DNA from 3 places in the Enterobacter asburiae genome. Region 1 is predicted to be linked to each of the others. Evidence: predicted binding sites of a transcription regulator. Region 1 holds the regulator's gene; each other region holds the start of a gene.
What was found. The regulator Fur, encoded in region 1, represses iron uptake genes when iron is present. The targets are predictions, from matches to a motif close to ATAATAATGAGAACNACTATCAA.

Region 1 (5,158 bases):
AGTCATTGGGATTATAAGGTCAAATCCCAACAGCGGATAGCGTCAAACCAGGTTGGCAGCAAAAGTCAGATTAAACTGGAACCTTGCAGCCGGGCGGCAGAATGGTCAACATGATACCCTAACCTGACATACGTAAAAAAAGAACTTTGCCATGAAATTGAATACCCGAGCGCAAACTGCACAATCGCCGAACAATAATTCTCCCATCGTACTGGTTCACGGGCTTTTTGGCAGCCTGGATAACCTGGGCGTGCTGGCGCGCGATCTGGTTACCGACCACGATATTTTGCAGGTCGATATGCGCAATCACGGTCTTTCCGGGCGTTCCGACGAGATGACCTACGCGGCGATGGCGCAGGATCTGCTGGATACGCTGGATGCCCACGATCTGCAAAAGGTGACCCTCATCGGGCATTCAATGGGTGGAAAAGCGGTGATGGCCCTGACGGCACTGGCCCCGGAGCGTATTAGCGGCCTGGTGGTGATTGACGTCGCGCCCGTGGATTACGACGTCCGTCGTCACGACGAGATTTTTGCCGCCATTAATGCGGTCACAGAAGCGGGTGTCGCGACGCGCCAACAGGCGGCTGCCGTCATGCGTGAGCATCTTAATGAAGAAGGCGTCGTCCAGTTCCTGCTGAAGTCGTTTGTTGACGGGCAATGGCGTTTTAACGTGCCGGTGCTCTGGGAGCAGTACAACAACATCGTCGGCTGGGAAACCGTCCCGGCCTGGCCACACCCTACCCTCTTTATTCGCGGCGGCAACTCGCCTTACGTTACCGACGCGTACCGCGACACGCTGCTGACCCAATTCCCGCAGGCTCGCGCCCACGTGATTGCCGGTGCCGGGCACTGGGTGCATGCGGAAAAACCGGACGCTGTGCTGCGCGCCATTCGCCGCTATCTCGCTGATACTGCAAATTGATTAAAAAGAAAGCGACTGGAAGGCTGCGGGCTTCCAGTCGTTGGCGTGCCGTTTTTGGTGATGTATGATGGCGCGCTTATCGCCCGGGCATTAGCAGGGCGGCGTGTTTCCCCCGAAGTCTCAGAATCATGGCCAAAGAACAAACGGACCGTACGACACTAGATCTGTTCGCGAATGAGCGTCGCCCGGGACGACCCAAGACGAATCCGCTTTCGCGTGATGAACAGCTGCGTATCAATAAACGCAACCAGCTTAAACGCGATAAAAATCGTGGGCTTAAGCGTGTCGAACTGAAGCTTAACGCCGACGCCGTCGATGCGCTGAACGAGCTGGCTGACGCGCGAAATATCAGCCGCAGCGAGCTCATTGAAGAGATGTTGATCGCCCAGCTTGAGACGTTACGCAGCCAGGCATAAGTCTGAAAATCCCCTTTATCGCCCTTTTCATGTAGCACAGAGTGCAGTCCTGCGCGATAGCTGTTTCCGCAGGGTTGCCAGTTCTGCTATTATTGCCCTTATCCGTGGCCGAATTGCGCCACCATACTATTAAGTTTCAAGAGGTTATTTTACTCATGGCAATCATCGGCATTTTCTTTGGCAGTGATACCGGCAATACCGAAAATATCGCAAAAAACATTCAAAAACAGCTCGGTAAAGACGTTGCTGATGTGCATGACATCGCCAAGAGCAGCAAAGAAGATCTGGAAGGCTATGACATTCTGCTGCTGGGTATCCCAACCTGGTACTACGGTGAAGCCCAGTGCGACTGGGATGATTTCTTCCCGACGCTGGAAGAAGTGGACTTCAACGGTAAGCTGGTCGCCCTGTTTGGCTGTGGCGATCAGGAAGACTACGCTGAATACTTCTGTGACGCGCTGGGCACCATCCGCGATATCATTGAGCCGAATGGCGCGGTTATCGTAGGCCACTGGCCGACCGCCGGTTACCACTTTGAAGCGTCTAAAGGCCTGGCCGATGACAATCATTTCGTGGGTCTGGCCATCGACGAAGACCGTCAGCCAGAGCTGACTGCAGAGCGCGTAGAGAAATGGGTTAAGCAGATCCGTGAGGAACTGCACCTGGACGATATTCTGAACGCCTGATTTTTATCACGGCGCAGCGGCGGCTGCGCCCGTGCTCCAGGTCAAACCGATTAAATTAATCGCTACAATCTTTTAACTTTTTCGCCCAGACCTGTACAATGTCTCCCTGATAAAATGTGGTTTTCCATTGAGCAAGTTTGTTGGTGATACCCCATTTTTATAAGCATATTTTGCCTGAGACTTGCAGTTTTCATTTAGCCATGGCAGTTCTATAATGAGACGCATTATCCCGGGTGCATTTTCTGTCACTTCCTACAGAAGTGAATCGTTTAGCAACAGGACAGATTCCGCATGACTGACAACAATACCGCATTAAAGAAGGCTGGCCTGAAAGTAACGCTTCCTCGGTTAAAAATCCTTGAAGTGCTTCAGGGTCCAGACAATCACCATGTCAGTGCGGAAGACCTTTATAAACGTCTTATTGACATGGGTGAAGAGATTGGGCTGGCTACCGTCTATCGCGTGCTGAACCAGTTTGATGACGCGGGCATTGTTACCCGTCATAATTTCGAAGGCGGTAAATCTGTTTTCGAACTGACCCAGCAGCAGCACCACGATCACCTGATCTGCCTCGATTGCGGCAAGGTCATTGAATTCAGCGATGATTCCATTGAATCACGCCAGCGTGAAATCGCGGCGCGTCATGGCATCCGCCTGACCAACCACAGCCTGTACCTTTACGGTCACTGCGCTGAAGGCGACTGCCGCGAAGACGACCACGCGCACGACGCGAAATAATCAGTATTCATACTCTGAGCCAGCCGCAAGGTTGGCTTTTTTTTGCCTAAAAAAGCCCGGTAAGCGCAGCGCTTACCGGGCGTAAAGCACTTATTTATTGTTATTGCGTATCTCGTTCCAGATCTTATCGCAACGCTTCGCCACTTCCTGATCGTTACCGGTTTTACGCGCCTGGATACAGGCCTGGTAATCCATGACGCGGACGTTCTCCTGGGTCGCGAACTGCTCGTGCGCTTTCTCTTTCTTCAGCACGTTCAGCACGCTCTGACAGGCTTCAATCTTCTCCGGCGATCCTTCCGCAGTGTTAATGCAGGCGCTATACGCCTCCTTCAGACGGGTGTCCTCTTTCGGCGCCTGCGTCTGAGCGCACGCCACCAGCCCTGATGCCAGCAGCGCGACGATTACGATTTTTTTCATCATGTGCAGTCTCCATACCGGCGGGACTCAGCCCGCCGGTGCGTTCATCAGAAGATGGTGAATGGGGCGATAACCATGAATTTCACGTCACGTTCATCCTGGAAGATGTTGCCGTAACCGCCCGCATAGCTCGGGATATCAGAGTGGTTGTCATACTGGGTGAAGTGCAGTTTGAACATCGTGCCTTTCGCGCGGCCATCCTGCAGGGTATAGATAGCATCGAGGCTGTAGGAAGACTCTTTCAGGCGATAGTTGGGATCGTAGTATGCATCCGGCGTGGCCATATCGGCAGGTTTTGCGTCCCAGGCGTAAGCGTAAGAAGCGCCCACTGCCCAGCCAGGCAGGTTCCAGTTTTTCAGATCATACATTGCGCCGAAGAAGACCGCTTTCTCGCCGTCGGCGTTGAAGTCAGAACGGTTATCCCACCAGATATCAAGACGACCGTTGGAGGAGGCGTAGGTCGGGGTCATACGCTGCAGGAAGTAGCCCTGCTGCCCTTCCGCCTTCACCCATGTGCCTTCCAGACGCAAATCAACCTGACCAACCTTGTAGCCGAAGGTTAACGCCTGCAGCCACGCGGTGCCGTCATAAATGTCGTTGACGCCACCGTTGCTGACCTTGTCGCGCGTACCGTAGAACTGGTAGCTGGTGCTCAGCGGGCTACCCACGACATCGAATTTATAGCTGGCCTTGGCAAAATACTGATCGATATAGCCCTGTGCCTGACCGAATGCCGCTTCAAGCACCAGATCGTTTTTGAAGTCGTACTTCGCGCCCAGCGAGTGCAGGTAATCGACTTTGGTTTTTTTATCGTTCTGGTAGAACTTGTCCATTTCGATGTGCCACGGCGCTTTGTACTCGTTGGTCCACATATAGGAGAAGCTCAACGCGCCCGCATCACCGTAGTCAAAGTTCGCCCCGGCTTCTGCACCCTGATAGGTACCCGGCATAAAGCTCCAGTGCGGTGCTAACAGAGTCTGGCCAGTTGGCTGAATATAACCGCCGCGCGCCCAAACCGGACCGTATTTAAATTTTGCAGCGGCTTTGTAAAGGCTGATACCGCTCTTATCCCCGGACCAGTCTTCTTTATAGGCTTTATTGCTGGAGGAGAAGGCAATTTCGTTCGGGTGCGCGCTGTCGCCGTTTTCCGCCATTTCAATCGCGGTAAACGCAGCAATATCCAGACCGAACATATCCGCGGCATAGCCTGACTGGAAGTCCAGGTTGGCGTTCCAGGTGGAGTGAGAAAGGTTGGTTTTGTATTTGTCTTCGGTGACGTCTTTACGGTCACGTTCACGCTGCCAGTAATAAATACCGCCCGTGAGGGTAGAATCGTCGATGAAGCCTGCCGCTTTCGCCTCTGGTGTCACCACCAGGCCCGACATTGCTGTTACACCGGCAATAGCCAGCGCCAGCGCACTACGTTTGCCACTGAACGTACGCATAGATTATTCCTCTTTGACGAATTAAAACGCCTGAAACGGCGTAAATAAAAAAGACCAAATGGTCAGGGGTAGTTTTAAATACCCTCGAATTAACTACCGTCTTTAGGTTATTTTTCGCGACACGAATTATCAATGCTTTTTAGCGGACAAAAGTCAGGATTATGACGAAGTGCACATAATTGGTAGTGATTTGTAACATTTGCAGAGAGGCGAGCAATGACGGGGAATAATCAGGTATTTCAGTGGCTAGACGTGGGTTCTCTTTCTTTTTTTATCACCTTTTTGATTTTCGTAATGACACAAACTTTTTTTTAAAAAATAAGTAGCACCTCATTGACCTGATATTTTCATGGCGCCTCTTTAAGCCCTGGCTTAATGCCCTGATCGTTAAATAAAAAAACGCCGCATAATGCGGCGTTTGTCTCTCATTGACCAGACCAGCAATATTATTCGCCGATCTTCGTCCAGGTATCACGCAGGCCTACGGTACGGTTAAATACCGGTTTTTCCGCCGTGCTGTAACGGCTGTCC
Region 2 (5,158 bases), 900 kb from region 1:
ATTTCGAGCTGTCTGCTTTGCTCGTCACCCGCTCCGAGCAGGGGATGACGCTGCTGCAGCCGGGCAAAGCGCCGCTGCATATGCCAACCCAGGCGCAGGAAGTGTACGACGTGACCGGTGCCGGTGATACGGTGATCGGCGTGCTGGCGGCGACGCTGGCAGCAGGAAACTCGCTGGAAGAGGCGTGCTACTTCGCTAACGCCGCGGCGGGCGTGGTCGTCGGTAAGCTCGGTACCTCAACCGTTTCGCCAATCGAGCTGGAAAACGCGGTACGCGGTCGTGCGGATACCGGTTTTGGCGTTATGACCGAAGACGAGCTGAAGGTGGCCGTCGCCGCCGCGCGTAAGCGTGGTGAAAAAGTGGTGATGACCAACGGCGTGTTCGACATTCTGCACGCGGGCCACGTTTCGTATCTGGCGAATGCGCGCAAGCTGGGCGATCGCCTGATTGTGGCGGTTAATAGCGATGCGTCGACGAAGCGCCTGAAGGGTGAAACGCGCCCGGTGAACCCGCTCGAACAGCGCATGATTGTGCTCGGCGCGCTGGAAGCCGTGGACTGGGTGGTGTCGTTTGAAGAAGATACCCCGCAGCGTCTGATTGCCGGCATTCTGCCGGACCTGCTGGTTAAAGGTGGGGATTACAAGCCGGAGCAGATCGCGGGTAGCGAAGAGGTCTGGGCGAACGGCGGCGAGGTGATGGTGCTCAACTTTGAGGACGGGTGCTCAACCACCAACATCATCAAGAAGATCCAGAAGGACAGTCAGTAAAAAAACGGGCCAGTTGGCCCGTTTTTTTCTCCCTCTCCCTGTGGGAGAGGGCTGGGGTGAGGGCATCAGGCCGCACTTATTCCTGGTCGTCCACCGGTGGAATAGCCGGTGCCGGCTTCACTTCTTCCGGCGCATTTCGGTTTTCCAGCTCGGTCAGACGCTGTTCCAGCAGCGCCAGCTTCTCGCGGGTGCGCAGCAGAACCTGGGTCTGCACGTCAAACTCTTCGCGGCTGACTAAATCAAGGCGAACCAACTGCGCCTGCAGCGTCTGGCGGATTTTCTTTTCTACGTCATCACCAAATTCACGAATGCCTTTTGGCATAGATTCATGAACCTGACGCGCGATCTGCTCAATTTTTTTCGGGTCAATCATTGGCGTTTCCCTTGATGGAAAAGTGTTAGTGTCCATTGTAGCGCGTCATGCCCGGGGTAAACAAAATTGTTTGATGCTTATGCATTGCCCAGGATAATCAATAGCGTTATAGTTATCTCGCTTATTCTCAGGGCGGGGCGAAATTCCCCACCGGCGGTAAATCAGCGTGACGCTGAAAGCCCGCGAGCGCTTTGGGTGAATACTCAAAGGTCAGCAGATCCGGTGTAATTCCGGGGCCGACGGTTAGAGTCCGGATGGGAGAGAGTAACGATCAAGTCGGGCATGGTCCCGCTCACGTTATCTTTTTGCCGCTTATACGGCGCTCCTAAGACTGCCCTGATTCTGGTAACCATAATGTTAATGAGGTTTTTTTACCATGAATCAGACGCTACTTTCCTCTTTTGGCACTTCAACTCAACGTGTTGAACATGCACTGGATGCACTGCGCGAAGGCCGCGGTGTGATGGTGCTTGACGATGAAAACCGTGAAAACGAAGGCGATATGATTTTCGCCGCCGAAAACATGACCGTTGAACAGATGGCGCTGACCATCCGTCACGGCAGCGGCATCGTATGCCTGTGTATTAATGAAGATCGTCGTAAGCAACTCGATCTGCCGATGATGGTCGAAAACAACACCAGCGCCTTTGGTACCGGTTTTACCGTGACCATTGAAGCGGCGCATGGTGTGACCACCGGTGTGTCTGCGGCTGACCGTCTGACCACCGTACGTGCAGCAATTGCTGATGGTGCGAAGCCATCCGATCTGCACCGTCCAGGCCACGTCTTCCCACTGCGTGCGCAGGCGGGCGGCGTGTTGACCCGCGGCGGCCACACCGAAGCGACGATCGACCTGGTGACGCTGGCTGGCTTCAAACCTGCTGGCGTGCTGTGCGAACTGACCAATGATGACGGCACCATGGCGCGCGCGCCGGAGTGCATCACCTTTGCCCGCCTGCACAACATGCCGGTGGTAACGATTGAAGATCTGGTTGAGTATCGCCAGGCGCACGAGCGCAAAGCCAGCTGATAATAAAAACGCCGGGAAGTCCCGGCGTTTTTTACCCGATTCCTGCGGTCTGCAGGAGAACCAGACTTAATCCCATCACCGACATTCCGCACAGCACGCCATAGCTGGGGTTGTTGTTAGGATCGATCTCCTTCGCCAGCGGCATCAGTTCATCCACCGAAAGCGCAACCATGATCCCGGCTACCGCGGCCATAATCTCTGCCATCACTACCGGAGAGACCAGGCTACCAAGGATCAGCCAGGCCAGTACGCCGCCAAGGATTTCGGCCATCCCGGAAATGCCCGCCCAGAACACCGCGGTGCGTTTCGATCCCGTTGCGGCATACACGGGGCCGGCGACGGCCAGTCCTTCAGGAATATTGTGTAAGGCGACCGCCAGCGCGATGCCAAAGCCCATCTCAAGATTGCTGCTGGCCGTCACGTAGGTAGCGACCCCTTCCGGGAAGTTGTGCAGGCTGATGCCAAGCGTTAACAGCACGGCGGTACGCTTGATATTGCGCGGCATGGGCGTCACGTTTTTCTGCATTAAATCCTGCGGATGCGCGTGCGGCAGCATCCGATCGAGGGCAAAGTATCCCAGCAGGCCAAAGACAAACATGCCGTAGCCCAGCAGCGGAGACATGCCTTCTGTGCCCAACGCGGCAGGCAGCATCTCCATCAGGGAGATGAGCAGCATGATCCCGGCAGCAAAGCCCAGTGAGAAGGCCAGTACGCGGTTAGAGGGCTTTTGGCCGAGCACGCCGAGGATCGCACCGATGAATGTCGCGGCACCTGCCAATATGGTCAGGATCAGGGGGACTGACATGCATTGCTCCTTATGATAATGATTCTCATTAATATAAATGATTCATTTCTGGCAAAGCGAGGGTTAAAACCTGGCTTTACACATTCCTTACATTCAAATTTCCTGATGATGATCTTCACGCTTATCTGCGTTCATCTTTGCCGGATTGCGCGTAATGTAGCACCATTAAATTGACACCTTCTGTAAGGATATCACCATGACTTCTTCCCGTATGCCAGCCCTGTTTTTAGGCCACGGTAGCCCTATGAACGTTCTGGAAGACAACGTCTATACCCGCGCCTGGCGTCATCTGGGCGAGACGTTGCCGCGTCCGAAAGCGATCGTGGTGGTATCTGCGCACTGGTTTACCCGTGGGACAGGCGTGACCGCCATGGAAGCGCCAAAAACTATTCATGATTTCGGCGGCTTCCCGCAGGCCCTGTACGACACGCATTATCCGGCCCCCGGCTCGCCTGAGCTGGCTCAAAAGCTGGTAGAGTTGCTGGCACCCGTCTCTGTGACGCTGGATAAAGAAGCCTGGGGCTTTGACCATGGCTCCTGGGGCGTGCTGATTAAAATGTATCCTGACGCGGATATCCCGATGGTGCAGTTGAGCATCGACAGCACTAAACCGGCGGCCTGGCATCTGGAGATGGGGCGTAAGCTGGCAACCCTGCGCGATGAAGGCATCATGCTGGTGGCGAGCGGCAACGTGGTGCATAACCTGCGTACCGCACGCTGGCACGGTGAGAACACGCCGTACCCGTGGGCAACCTCTTTTAACGACTACGTCAAAGCCAACCTGACCTGGCAAGGCCCGGCTGAGGAGCATCCGCTGGTGAACTATCTGGATCACGAAGGCGGTTCACTCTCTAACCCGACGCCGGAACACTTCCTGCCGCTGCTGTACGTGCTTGGCGCGTGGGATGGTCAGGAACCGGTGACGATCCCGGTCGACGGTATCGAGATGGGGAGTTTGAGTATGCTGTCGGTGCAGGTGGGATAATAAAAGCAAAACGGCAACCTCAGGTTGCCGTTTTTAGTGTTTGCACCCTCTCCCTGTGGGAAAGGGGCGGGGTGAGGGCATCAGGCTGCGGCCTATTCGACAAAAATGTGCGGATAAAACCGTGACAGATCCTGCGTGATCAGCGCGCGATCTTCGCGAATGCCAATCCCGGCCGGTTGATCGTTGATGAGCCAGCTGCCAATCAGGGTATAGCTGTCGCCAAACTTCGGCAGCTGATAGAACTCCTGGACGATCATCCCTTCTTCGCCGTATGGCCCTTCAACCGCTTCCAGCGTCTTGCCGTTTTCGATAATCGAGACGTTTGCGCCTTCGCGGGAGAAGATCGGCTTAACGACGTATTTCTCCATTTGCGGGTAATCATCTTCCGCAAAATAGGCTGGCAGCAGGTTCGGGTGGTTCGGGAACATCTCCCAGAGCATCGGCAGCAGGGCTTTGTTAGAGATAATGCTCTTCCAGGCCGGCTCCAGCCAGCGCACGCCAGCATCTTCCAGCTTGGTGGAAAACATCTCGCGCAGCATGTATTCCCACGGGTAGAGCTTGAACAGGTTGCTGATCACCTGGTCCTGCATATCCGTAAACTGACCTTTTTCACCCAGGCCGATATCCTCGATATAGAGGAACTCGGTCGCCACTTCCGCTTCGGCGGCGCAGTCCTGCAGATACTGAACCGTGCCACGGTCTTCTTCCGTGTCGCGGCAGCAGGCGAGATGGAGCAGGTTAAAGCCATGCTGTTCGCGCAGCTCGGCAAAACGCTCAATCAGCTTTTCCTGCAGGCTGTTAAACTGGTCGCTGCCTTCCGGCAGGTTTCCGGCATTGGCCTGGTCTTCCAGCCAGATCCACTGGAAGAACGCCGCTTCGTACAGAGAGGTTGGCGTATCGGCGTTGTTTTCCAGAAGCTTCGGTTCACCTTTGCCGTCCCACGCCAGATCGAGGCGAGAGTAAAGCGAAGGTTGATTCGTTTTCCACGACTGGCGCACAAAGCCCCAGGTGTGCTTCGGAATGCGGAACTTTGCCATAAGCTCGTCGCTGTCGATGACCTTTTCCACGACCTTCAGGCACATCTGGTGCAGCTCGGCCGTCACCTCTTCCAGTTTTTCCACCTGAGCCAGCGTGAGCTTGTAATAGGCGTCTTCACACCAGTACGGCTCGCCGTACATGGTGTGGAAGTTAAAACCGT
Region 3 (5,158 bases), 870 kb from region 1:
GCCGAGGGTGAAATAGATGCCCAGAAACTAAGTCAAATAATGGCCGAGAAAACCGAAGAAATTAATGAAGCGGGCAATGAAATTTGGCTTAATTTAATTACGCGCGAAAAAAACAACCCAATTTTTTATAGCCTGGGGGAAGATTAACGTGAAAGAAGTTAAAAACAACGACGTTTATTTGACTTTAGATGATAAAAAAAGTGATGAATTTATCTTAAAGCAAAATCTCGACGCGCTGAGAAACACAAAAAATGACGAGATGACGCGTATTACACAAGACCTGGTATCGATCCCGGCGACGCTGGTTCGTCTGAAATGGCAGAATCGCCGTGAAATTTATCCGCTACAGGTCAAAGAAGAGATTTACGGTGCCGTGATGAACGCCATCATAGAACAGCGTCCCGAGCTGAAAGAGAAGCTTCTCGGACGTCTTGAGGCCAATTATCAGTATCTGCTTGCCAGAGAAATCGCCACCCTGCGTCTGACGCGCAAGCTGTCCGACGGTGAGTATCGTACCTCAAACGTCACCTGCGTGGCGCTGGATGAGGACGCGCTGGCAACCCCCTCTACCGCACCGACGGATAGCAAAAACGCATAAACCGACAGGCATAAAAAAAGCCGGCTTTCGCCAGCTTCTTTATCACTTCGAGGCCGCTTTCTCTTCGCCGACCAGTCCAATCTTCAGGTAACCCGCCTGATGCAGCGTGTCCATTACCTTCATCATGGTTTCATAATCAACGGTTTTATCCGCACGGAAGAAGACCGTTGTGTCTTTCTTACCGCCCGTAAGCTGCTCCAGCGCCGGGATGACCGAGTCGGCCGTCACCGGGTCGTTCCCGAGGAACATGGATTTATCCGCCTTCACCGACAGGTAGATAGGCTTCTCCGGGCGCGGCTGGGGCTGGCTGGAAGAGGCAGGCAGATTGACCTTCACATCAACCGTCGCCAGCGGCGCGGCTACCATGAAGATAATCAACAGAACCAGCATAACGTCGATAAACGGCGTCACGTTGATTTCATGCATTTCGCCGTTATCGTCCAGATTTTCGTTTAGACGCATCGCCATACTCTTAACCTGCGCGCAGTTTAGACGCCGCGTGCACCGGCTTAACCGAGCTGGCGTTCAGGTCGAGATCGCGGCTTTGCAGCAGCAGAACCTGCGCGGCAACGTCACCCAGCGTGGCTTTGTAGCTGCCAATCATACGCGCGAAGATGTTGTAGATAACCACCGCCGGGATAGCGGCAACCAGACCGATTGCCGTCGCCAGCAGCGCTTCTGCGATACCCGGCGCCACGACCGCCAGGTTGGTGGTTTGGGTCTGCGCGATACCGATAAAGCTGTTCATGATGCCCCAGACCGTACCGAAAAGACCGATGAACGGTGAGATCGCGCCGATGGTTGCCAGATAACCATTGCCGCGTCCCATGTGTCGGCCAACGGCCGCAACGCGACGCTCCAGGCGGAAACCGGTACGCTCTTTGATACCTTCGTTATCTTCACTGCCAGCGGAGAGTTCCAGCTCGTTCTGTGCTTCATTCACTAACAGGGTGGTCAGGCTTTTCGCGTGGAAGGATGAGGTCATGTCTGCAGCCTGATCCAGAGAGCGGGCTTCTGCCAGCTGCTGCTGTTCCCGCTTAAGGCGGCGCTTCTGCGAAAGCAGCTCGGCGCTCTTGCTGAAGAAGATAGCCCAGGTGACAACGGACGCCAGAATCAGGCCGATCATCACAATCTTAACCACGATGTCAGCATGCTGATACATGCCCCAAACGGAGAGATCCGTCTGCATCAAATTATTACCCACTCTGTATCTCCAGGACGCAAATCACAAAATCTGAGCGTAATAATATCAAAACGTCGTCGAATTGATAGTAGTTCTCATTAGTATTTGCATGGTGCCGTAATTTTCGCTCACTTTCCTTGCGCTTACGCAGTAAAAATTTCTTATGCGAATTTTTGCTAATATTTTCTGTTTATTCGATAAGCCGCGGGGTGCAGTTTTTTCCAATCGTGGTAGTCTGGACGTCCAGACGTATAAAAACAGGGTTAGCGAACATGACAAAGAAGCATCTTGATACCACGCTGGTACAGGCAGGACGCAGCAAAAAATATACGCAGGGATCGGTCAACAGCGTGATTCAACGAGCCTCCTCGCTGGTGTTTGATACCGTTGAGGAGAAAAAAATTGCCACGCGCAACCGCGCGAAAGGCGGGCTGTTTTATGGCCGTCGCGGCACGCTAACCCATTTTTCGCTGCAGGAGGCGATGTGCGAGCTGGAAGGCGGCGCGGGCTGCGCGCTGTTCCCCTGCGGGGCGGCTGCGGTGGCCAACACCATTCTGGCTTTTGTGGAACAGGGCGACCATATCCTGATGACCAACACCGCCTACGAGCCCAGCCAGGACTTCTGCACCAAAATCCTCAGCAAGCTCGGCGTAACGACCGGCTGGTTCGACCCGCTGATTGGTGAAGGCATTGCCGAACTTATTCAGCCAAACACGCGCATTGTGTTCCTGGAATCTCCGGGCTCGCTCACCATGGAAGTTCACGACGTGCCGGCTATCGTGAAGGCCGTGCGCAGCAAAGCCCCAGAGGCGATCGTGATGATCGACAACACCTGGGCGGCGGGCGTGCTGTTTAAAGCCCTGAGGTTCGACATTGATATCTCGATTCAGGCGGCGACGAAATACCTGATAGGCCACTCTGACGGCATGATTGGCACTGCGGTCTCCAACGCGCGCTGCTGGGATCAGCTGCGTGAAAATGCCTACCTGATGGGCCAGATGGTGGATGCAGACACGGCCTACATGACCAGCCGCGGTATCCGCACGCTGGGCGTTCGCCTGCGTCAGCACCATGAAAGCAGCCTGAAGGTGGCCGAATGGCTGGCGCAGCATCCGCAGGTTGAGCGCGTGAATCATCCTGCGTTACCGGGCAGTAAAGGCCACGAATTCTGGCAGCGTGACTTTACGGGCAGCAGCGGTTTGTTCTCGTTCGTACTGAAAAAGCGGCTAAATAACGACGAGCTGGCGAGCTATCTGGATAATTTTACCCTCTTCAGCATGGCCTACTCCTGGGGCGGTTTTGAATCCCTGATCCTGCCTAACCAGCCGGAACAGGTTGCGGCTCTGCGCCCCGGCGGAGAAGTGGACTTCAGCGGCACCCTGATTCGACTGCATATCGGTTTAGAAAATGTTGACGATCTGATTGCCGATTTAGCAGCAGGGTTCGAGCGTATCGTGTAGAGTGCTGGCTGAAAATGTACTCTCTGGACGCTTTTGTGGACACGGCAATGAGAAAAGTCTGCATGAGTTGCGCCCGGGATCAAACCCGACGGGCGAATAAGGGAGTACAATAGCTCTATATCTGCTGTTCCACAGGAAAGTCCATGGCTGTTATTCAAGATATTATCGCGGCGCTCTGGCATCACGACTTTGCCGCGCTGGCGGATCCTCACATCGTTGGTATCGTTTACCTCGTGATGTTCGCAACTCTGTTTCTGGAAAATGGATTACTGCCAGCCTCGTTTTTACCCGGTGACAGCCTGCTTTTACTTGCCGGGGCATTAATCGGGAAAGGCGTCATGGACTTCACGCCAACGATGGTTATTCTCACCTCCGCAGCCAGCCTGGGCTGCTGGCTGAGCTATCTGCAGGGCCGCTGGCTTGGGAATACCCGCGTCGTAAAAGGCTGGCTGGCGCAGTTACCGCATAAATATCATCAGCGTGCGACCTGCATGTTCGACAGGCATGGCCTGCTGGCCCTGCTGGCGGGGCGTTTCCTCGCGTTTGTTCGCACGCTTCTGCCTACGATGGCGGGCATTTCCGGTCTGTCAAACCGCCGCTTCCAGTTCTTCAACTGGCTGAGCGCTCTGCTGTGGGTGGGTGTGGTCACCACGCTCGGCTATGCGCTGAATATGATCCCCTTTGTGAAACACCATGAAGATCAGGTGATGACCTTCCTGATGGTGCTGCCGATGTTCCTGCTGGTGGCAGGACTGGTGGGAACCATCGCGGTGGTAATTAAGAAGAAGTACTGCAGCGCCTGATCCCCTCACCCTATCCCCATAGGGGAGTGGGGAAAAAGCTTAAGCTCCCTGCATGGTTCGGATGCGTGATGCATCCTCTCCCGGCGTGACGCCGAAATAGCGCTTAAACTCACGACTGAACTGCGACGCACTTTCGTAACCCACCCGCATCGCCGCCGCGCTGGCCTTCATGCCGTCGTGGATCATCAGCATCCGCGCCTTATGCAGCCGGTAGGTTTTAAGGTACTGCAGCGGCGAGGTGCTGGTCACCGACTTGAAGTTATGATGAAACGCCGAGACGCTCATGTTCGCTTCCGCCGCCAGCTGGTCGACGCTGAGGTTTTCCGTGTACTGGCTTTCAATGCGCTTGAGCACGCGGCTTATCAGGCTGAAGTGGGTCTGTCGGCTCACAAGAGCCAGTAACGCCCCGCCGCCCGGGCCCAGCAGCACATGGTAGAGAATTTCGCGGACGATCTGCTTGCCCAGAATACGCGCGTCCAGCGGTCTTTCCATCACGTCCAGCAGACGCTCAATGGCGCAGAGGATCTCTTCCGACAGCGTCGCCGAGTTAATCCCGCTCGATGCCATAGACGGCTGGAAGAACTCATCTTCTCCAATCTCCATCAGCAGCTCCTGCAGCTGAAGAATATCGACGTTGACGCGAATACCGGCCAGCGGAACGGCCTCTGTCGCGAAGGTTTCACATTCGAAGGGTAAAGGTACCGTCAGAAGCAGATATTCATTGGTGTCGTAGCGGAACACGCGCTCGTTGATATAGCCAATTTTATGGCCCGAGAAGAGAAAAACGATGCCCGGCTGGTACATGACCGGCGTGCGCGTCCCGGGCTGCGTTCCATAAAGCAGGCGAATGTCAGGAAGCAGATCGCTGACGCCATTTTCTTTATCTATCAGTTTTTTAATCTGCGCAGTGAGCTGATGGCAGATCGCTTCACGGTTCATATTACGTTACTCCGGGTACGGTTTCCGACGTTGACAGTGTGCGTGCTTTTCCGCGCTTTCTCCAGCGCTCTGTAGAAATGGGCAAGACATCGGCAGGAATGTGCATTGAGAGGATAGCCCCGGACGGCCACAATGTGCAGCATCAGGTCGCCCTCTGCGCCACCACGGTTTTTCA

Region 2: the regulator Fur is predicted to act here: its motif matches at 2,988-3,010, upstream of zupT (zinc transporter ZupT).
Region 3: the regulator Fur is predicted to act here: its motif matches at 1,864-1,886, upstream of exbB (tol-pal system-associated acyl-CoA thioesterase).

Annotation. Positions count from the first base shown of each region.
Region 1 is NZ_CP011863.1:400,622-405,779, reverse strand. Features, by position in the region: gene ybfF (esterase) at 152-925, shown strand; gene ybfE (LexA regulated protein) at 1,054-1,341, shown strand; gene fldA (flavodoxin FldA) at 1,497-2,027, shown strand; gene fur (ferric iron uptake transcriptional regulator) at 2,319-2,765, shown strand; gene chiQ (ChiQ/YbfN family lipoprotein) at 2,856-3,182, opposite strand; gene chiP (chitoporin ChiP) at 3,230-4,627, opposite strand; gene glnS (glutamine--tRNA ligase) at 5,074-5,158, opposite strand, start outside.
Region 2 is NZ_CP011863.1:4,214,696-4,219,853, forward strand. Features, by position in the region: gene hldE (bifunctional D-glycero-beta-D-manno-heptose-7-phosphate kinase/D-glycero-beta-D-manno-heptose 1-phosphate adenylyltransferase HldE) at 1-767, shown strand, start outside; gene ubiK (ubiquinone biosynthesis accessory factor UbiK) at 844-1,140, opposite strand; FMN riboswitch at 1,260-1,410, shown strand; gene ribB (3,4-dihydroxy-2-butanone-4-phosphate synthase) at 1,517-2,170, shown strand; gene zupT (zinc transporter ZupT) at 2,202-2,975, opposite strand; gene ygiD (4,5-DOPA-extradiol-dioxygenase) at 3,172-3,960, shown strand; gene ACJ69_RS20485 (glutathionylspermidine synthase family protein) at 4,053-5,158, opposite strand, start outside.
Region 3 is NZ_CP011863.1:4,249,102-4,254,259, reverse strand. Features, by position in the region: gene ACJ69_RS20650 (hypothetical protein) at 1-147, shown strand, start outside; gene ACJ69_RS20645 (hypothetical protein) at 149-598, shown strand; gene exbD (TonB system transport protein ExbD) at 641-1,066, opposite strand; gene exbB (tol-pal system-associated acyl-CoA thioesterase) at 1,071-1,802, opposite strand; gene metC (cystathionine beta-lyase) at 2,054-3,241, shown strand; gene yghB (DedA family general envelope maintenance protein YghB) at 3,385-4,044, shown strand; gene ACJ69_RS20620 (AraC family transcriptional regulator) at 4,084-4,983, opposite strand.